Regions from separate parts of the Isoptericola sp. S6320L genome, predicted to be linked through region 2. Evidence: predicted binding sites of a transcription regulator. Region 2 holds the regulator's gene; each other region holds the start of a gene.

Region 1 (2,259 bases), on a different contig from region 2:
CAGGCGCTCGCCGGCCTGCTCGGTGCCGGCAGGGCCGGTGTGCTCCTCGCCCTGCGCGCGCCGCTGTCGACCAGCGAGGTCGCCGTCGCCCAGGGGCTCGCCGTCTCGACCGCGTCGCACCACCTGTCACGACTGGCGGCGGCGCGGCTCGTCGACTCGCGGCGCGAGGGCACCCGCGTCGTGCACGTGCGCACGCCGCTGGGCGAGGCGCTCGTCGGCGGGTGAGCGACGGGGCTCCACGCCGGCGGCCGGGGCTCCGGTCCACGGCTCGTCCCGCGTAGCCTCGTCGGTGCGACGTCACCGACGACCGGGAGAGCCGATGTCCTTCACCCACCCGCAGGGAACGTACGGCGCACGGATGCCCAGCGGCCCCCTCATGAAGCTGGCGAACAAGCTCGCCGCCTGGCGCGCCCGTCGCACGTCCGGGAGCACGCTGGGCATGAGGCTGCTGGTGCTGACCGCCGTCGGACGCACGAGCGGCCAGCCGCGCTCCACCCCGCTGGCCTGGTTCCCCGACGGCGACGGCTGGCTGGTGGTCGCGTCCGCGGGCGGGGACGCGTCAAATCCCGGCTGGTACCGCAACGTCGCCGCCCACCCCGAGGAGGTCACCATCGAGCTCGGCGGCGAGAAGATCCCCGTCACGGCCACCGAGCTCCAGGGCGAGGACCGCGCCGTCGCGTGGGAGCGCATCACGGCGTCCGCGAAGCAGTTCGCCGGTTACGAGAGCAAGACGGACCGGCAGATCCCTGTGGTCCGGCTGACGCGGCGCTGATCCTGGGGTCTGGGTCGCCGCTCCTGGGCGAGCAGGGGGTTGCGGGGCGGCGAGCCTCGACGGTCACCGCTGGGTTGCTCGCCGTCGTGCCGACGGCACCGGGTCGGTCGCCGTGGCTCGCCTGCGGGCACCGAGGCTACGGCGGACCTGTGGACACTCGGGGCTGTCCACAGAATGCGCAGAAATGCCCGTTGACCTGGTAAGACGAACATATGTTCGATAGCATCGGAGGTGCCCACAGGGGGAACAGGAACCCACCGAGACGGCCACGGGGAGGGACGATGACGACTCGACGCGACACGCTCGGCCTGCTCGCCGAGATCGAGTCCGCCGTCGACTCCCTCGCGGCCCATGGCCTCTCGGCCGGAGAGGACGCCGGCACCCTGACGGAGCTGACCGCAAGGCTCCGGACGATCGAGGAACGCCTCGGCGCGGTGCGCCTCCGACTGCTCACGGAGCTCGACGACGCCGGGACGTGGGCGATCGACGGGTCCCGGTCGTTCGCCCACTGGTTGTCCCGGACGCAGGACGTCACGCTCGCCACCGCGCGCCGCGAGGTGCGCACGGCAAAGACCCTCCGCGACGCCCTGCCGGCCACCGCCCTCGCGGCCGTGGAGGGAGCGGTCGGGGCGGACCACGTGCGAGCGATGGTGGACATCGCCCCGACCTCGCAGGCCCGCCGTGATGCCCTGGCGGCCCCGGTGGCGACCGATGGCGCGGAGGAGGCCGACGCATCGGGTACGCCTGCGGACACCTCAGCGCCACCCACCGGCGAGGAGTTCCTGCTCGCGCTCGCCGGCCGGTACCCGGTCGGACCCTTCCGCCGCATGGTGCGCCGGTTCGCGCACGTCGCCGACCCGGAGTCCGACGAGCGCGGCTATGCCCGCGCCCGCGAGAAGGAGTTCTTCGAGGTCTCGCCCACCTGGGACGGCTACCACGTGGCCGGGTTTCTCACCGAGGAGCACGGCCAGGTGTTGCGGACGGCGCTCGACAGCGTCGTCGGGGCGCCCGCTGCCGCAGAGACCCGGACCTCTACCCAACGGCGGGCCCAGGGCATCGCCGACCTCGCCAGGATCGCTCTGGACAACGCGGCCGTGGGTACCGGAGCCTCAGTACGTCCCCACCTGAACGTCACCGTCGGCCTCACGGAGCTGCGCGCGGCGCTCGCCGCGTCGGACGGCGCTCCACCCGGCGCCACCGGCAACGGCTCCCAGGGCGCCCTGGTGCTGGGCAACGCCGCCGGCATCGACCCGCGCCGGATCGTCGGCGCTGACAGCATCAGCGAAGACGGCACGGCGGACGTCGCCACGGACAGCGCGCGCCGCGGATACGACCTTCCCGGAGGCGGCTGCCACGGAAGCGACGGCCCGGGAGGCGACGGTCCGGGAGGCGGCGGCCACAACGGCGGCGACGGCCTGCCGACGTTCGCGGACGGGCGCGGCCCGCTGCCGTCGTCGCTCCTGCGCCGGCTCGCGTGCGACAGCGAG
Region 2 (2,259 bases):
CGCGCAGGTCCTCCCCCGGCTCCGCCACCGTCCGTGCGTACTGCCACAAGGTCTCCCCCGGAGCCACGGTCTCCAGCCGGACCTCCTGGGCCCGGTCGGGCGGGTTCGCGACGGCGAGGGCACCCCAGGCGACCGCCGGCACCGCCAGGAGCAGGGCCACGAGTCCGACGAGCACGCGGCGACCCCTCGCCGTGAGCCGTAGGCCGCCGAGCCCCAGCACGCCGGCCTCACCACGGCCGAACGGACCGGTGGGACCCGGGTCGGCCTGCGGAACCACTGCGATCGATGCCATTGCGTCGTCCTCTCCCTCGGACCTGTCCCGGACCGGTGTCAGCCGTCTGCGAGACGCTGCGCTCGAACGCCCGTCCGTAGAACGCCTGTTCGTCGAACACCTGTACCCATTGGTACCACGGCACACCGACACGCGTCGAGAGATCTCGAACAAACGTTTGATGTCCGGGGCGATCTGACCTACGCTGACGGGAGCGATGACAGGTTTGTCTGGTTCTTGACGGGAGAGACGCATGACGACGACACGCGAGACCGAAGGCGCCGGGTCCGGTTCGCACGACGGCACGCTCGCGTCCGTCTCCGAGATCTCCGCGGGCCCCGACCGGCTGACGCCGCGCCAGCGTCGGGTCCTGGACACGATCCGCGACTCGGTGGAGAGCCGGGGCTACCCGCCCACGATGCGGGAGATCGGTGAGGCGGTGGGCCTGGCCAGCCCCTCGTCGGTCAAGCACCAGCTCACCACGCTCGAGCGGAAGGGGTACCTGCGCCGCGACCCGAACCGGCCGCGGGCCATGGAGGTCGTCGACCCGGCCGCGGGTGGCGCCGCCGCGACCGTGGCCTCACCCGCCGAGGCGCCGGTCGCGCCGTTGCGTCCGCCGATGCCGGACGGCGCGGAGGACGCGACCCCGACCCCCTCCTACGTCCCGCTGGTCGGCCGCATCGCCGCCGGTGGCCCGATCCTGGCCGAGCAGGTCGTCGAGGACGTCTTCCCGCTCCCCCGCCAGCTGGTGGGCGACGGCGAGCTCTTCCTGCTCAAGGTGGCCGGGGACTCGATGATCGATGCCGCCATCTGTGACGGCGACTGGGTCGTGGTGCGCCGGCAGAACGTCGCGGAGCAGGGCGAGGTCGTCGCCGCGATGCTGGACGGAGAGGCCACGGTCAAGACGTTCAAGCAGTCCGGCGGGCACACCTGGTTGATGCCGCAGAACCCGGCCTACGACCCGATCTCCGGTGACGAGGCACAGGTCCTCGGCCGTGTCGTGGCGGTCCTGCGCAGCCTGTAGTCGGGGCGGCCTCGAGAGGACGCCGGGCTGCTGCGGCCGCGTCGCCGCGGCGGCTACAGGCCGAAGCGCTGCTGCACGGAACGCACGCTCGCCGCCGACGACCGCAGACCGGCCACCTCCTGCTCGGACAGCGGCGTGTCGACGACCGTCGTCGCACCGCGGGAATCCACCAGCGTCGGCAGGGAGAGGCACACGTCGCGGATGCCGTGGAAGTCCTCGATCCGGGTGGAGACGGGCATCACGCGGTGCTCGTCGTTCAGCACCGCCTCCACGATCCTGGTCGCGGCGAGGCCGACGGCGTAGTTCGTGGCACCCTTGCCCGCGATCACGCGATACGCCGACTCGACCACGTCGCGCGCGATCGACCTGCGGGCGTCGTCGTCGAGCGGCGGGCGGCCGGGCAGCGCCTCCCAGTCGAGGAGCGGGACGCCGGCGATGCGCGCCGAGCTCCACAGCGCGATCTCCGAGTCGCCGTGCTCGCCGGCGATGTAGGCGTGCACGTTCGCCGTCGCCACCCCGCAGTGCTGCGCGAGAGCAGCGCGCAGTCGTGACGAGTCGAGCACCGTGCCCGAGCCGAAGACACGCTCGGGCGGCAGGCCGGAGATCTGCTGCGCCGCGTACGTCACCACGTCGACCGGGTTGGTCACCATGAGGAACACGGCGTCCGGCGCGGCCTCGACCAGCCCCGGAAGGATCTCGCGGGTCAGCGAGATGGTGGCCTCGGCAAGGTCCAGGCGCGACTGCCCCGGACGCTGCTTGGCCCCGGCGGTGACCACCACGACGTCCGCGCCGCGGCAGACCTCGACGTCGTCCGAGCCGAGCACCTCGGCCTGGGGGACGAACATCCCACCGTGCTGCAGGTCGAGCACCTCGGCCTCGACCTTGGCCCGGTTGACGTCCAGGAGGGCGACCGTCCGGGCGGAGCCACGGGCGAGCGCGGTGAAGGCGAGGGTGGCACCGACCG
Region 3 (2,259 bases), on a different contig from region 2:
CCGTGCTGCTCAACGCCGTCGGCTCCGCGCTCTTCGTCGTCTGGCTGCTCATCACCATCTCGCAGCTTCGTCTCCGGCCGCGCCTGGAGGCCGAGGCGGAACGCTCCGGCGAGCCGATGCGGCTGCGGATGTGGGGCTACCCCTGGCTGACCTGGGTGACCCTCGCGGCCCTCGTGGGGCTCGCCGCGCTGATGCTCACCGACGACGCCGCACGATCGCAGCTGGCCGCCACCGCCGGGCTGGTGGTCGTCATCCTCGGTGCGTACCTCGTGCGCCGTGCTCGCGGCCGGCGCCAGGTCTCGTCGCCGGAGGTGGGAGCATGAGCGCCATGGGAGAGCTCCTCGCCGTCTGCCGCGTCCACCAGCTGCTGCCCGATCCGGGGACCGTCGGGGTCACCGCCATCGACAAGCGGCCCGTCCAGGACCGGGTGCGCGCCGGTCGGTACGGGCTCTACGGTGACGTCCAGGCGGACCGCGCCGACCACGGGGGCCCGGACCAGGCCGTCTACGCCTACGCGGCCGAGGACGCCGCGTTCTGGGAGCCGGAGCTCGAGCGCGAGATCCCGCCGGGCCTGTTCGGCGAGAACCTGCGGACCCGCGCCGTCGACGTCTCCGGGGCGCTGATCGGCGAGCGCTGGCGGATCGGGACGGCGCTGCTCGAGGTGACCCAGCCGCGCACGCCGTGCGCCACGTTCGCGCGCCGCCTCGGTTCGCCCCCGCGATGGGTGCGGCGCTTCACCGAGGCGAACCGCACCGGGGCCTACCTGCGGGTCGTGGAGCCGGGAGAGCTGGGCGCGGGCGACGCGGTCGAGATCGTCTCCCGGCCCACCCACGGCGTCTCCGTGGCGGACTGGTACGGCACCTGGAGCGCCGGTGCTCCGGCGTTCGCGGCGGCGGCCGAGCTGGCCGGGGCGCTGCGGACGTCTGCCGAGGCCGGCGAGGTGCGGCTGAGCGACGAGATGGATGCACGCGTCACCAAGGCTCTGTCGCGCTGAGGCTCTGTCGCGCTGAGGCGGTCGGGCTCCCCGGTCCGCTGCGGCTGTCAGGGCTGTCAGGGCGCGACCGCCTCGTAGTACAGCTCGTTCCCGTCAGCGACGCGGAGGTAGCCGGTGCGCAGCGAGGTCTCGACAGGCATCTGGCGAGGATATCCAGTCGCCGGTGAGGTGACCGGTCACCGGTGGCCGGGCGCTGCTTCCTGTCGTCGCAGGTCAGGCACCCGGTCTCGCCCTGAGACCTCTTGCGCTCCCTGTCGACCTTCGCTAGGGTCGAACACATGTTCGAAGACGACGCTTCCCACCCGGCGCGGCACGCCGTCGGGGCTCGTCGTGCGCGAACCCCAGGTCCCGGTGCGGTCGGTGCCCCGACCGCACCGGGACCGACTCTTCCTGATGCGCGGCCGACCGTCGGGGACGCAGCGTTCGTGGACGACGGCGGCACGGGTCTCGAACGTGAGCTGGCCGACCTGCTGGCGGTCCGCATCGGAGCGGCGCACCCCTACACCGCGCTCGAGCTGTCGCCCGCCCTCGGCCCCGGCGCCGACGGTGGGGTGCGCGTCCACGGTCATGCTGCCGCCAACCGGGCGCTCACCCACGACCGCGGCCTGACGGCCGGGGGCTCGGCGATCGATGCCTTGCTCGGGGACGCTCCGGGGCCGTCCCTGGCGGCGAAGCTGGCGGGTGCGGAGCCCGCGGACCTCGACGACACGTCCCTCGTCGAACTGTTGGCCGCCTGGGAGCGGCTGGCGGCCTGGGCGCAGGCAGGTTCCGCCGCGGCGCTCGGCGAGCTGCTGCACCGGACGCGAGGCTCCTCCCGGCACGAGTTCGTCGTCGACGAGGTCTCGGCCAGCCTGGGGCTGAGCCGGCACGCCGCGGCGCAGCACGTCGCGGTGGCCCACGGGGCGCACGCGATACCCGAGGTCGCGGACGCGATGTCGGCGGGAGCGGTCGACCGGCGCAAGGCCGAGGCGCTGGTCTCGACCGGCCGGCTCGACGACGCCCGCCGGCGCGAGGTCGTCCGCGAGCTCCGGCCCGACCTCGAGCACCTCACGGTCCGGCAGATCCGCGACCGGCTGCGGCGGGCCGAGATCGCTGCGGACCCGGCCGGTGCCGCTGAGCGTCACACGGAGGCGCGGCGCACCCGCTCGGTGGTGCTGGAGCCGGTCGACGACGCGATGGCCTACCTGACCGCCTACCTCCCCGCCGACGACGCCGCGCGGGCCTTCGCGGCGATCGACGGGACGGGGGTCGCGATGCACAGGACC

What was found. The regulator LexA, encoded in region 2, represses DNA repair genes until DNA is damaged. The targets are predictions, from matches to a motif close to TCGAACANNTGTTCGA.
Region 1: the regulator LexA is predicted to act here: its motif matches at 977-992, upstream of MWU57_RS07000 (HNH endonuclease signature motif containing protein).
Region 3: the regulator LexA is predicted to act here: its motif matches at 1,265-1,280, upstream of MWU57_RS11100 (HNH endonuclease signature motif containing protein).

The regions. Positions count from the first base shown of each region.
Region 1 is NZ_JALKAT010000008.1:103,177-105,435, forward strand. It holds gene MWU57_RS06990 (helix-turn-helix transcriptional regulator) at 1-225, shown strand, start outside; gene MWU57_RS06995 (nitroreductase/quinone reductase family protein) at 320-772, shown strand; gene MWU57_RS07000 (HNH endonuclease signature motif containing protein) at 1,054-2,259, shown strand, end outside.
Region 2 is NZ_JALKAT010000007.1:85,741-87,999, forward strand. It holds gene MWU57_RS06275 (LysM peptidoglycan-binding domain-containing protein) at 1-292, opposite strand, end outside; gene lexA (transcriptional repressor LexA) at 525-1,295, shown strand; gene MWU57_RS06285 (L-lactate dehydrogenase) at 1,349-2,259, opposite strand, start outside.
Region 3 is NZ_JALKAT010000018.1:13,589-15,847, forward strand. It holds gene MWU57_RS11090 (amino acid permease) at 1-323, shown strand, start outside; gene MWU57_RS11095 (MOSC domain-containing protein) at 320-994, shown strand; gene MWU57_RS11100 (HNH endonuclease signature motif containing protein) at 1,420-2,259, shown strand, end outside.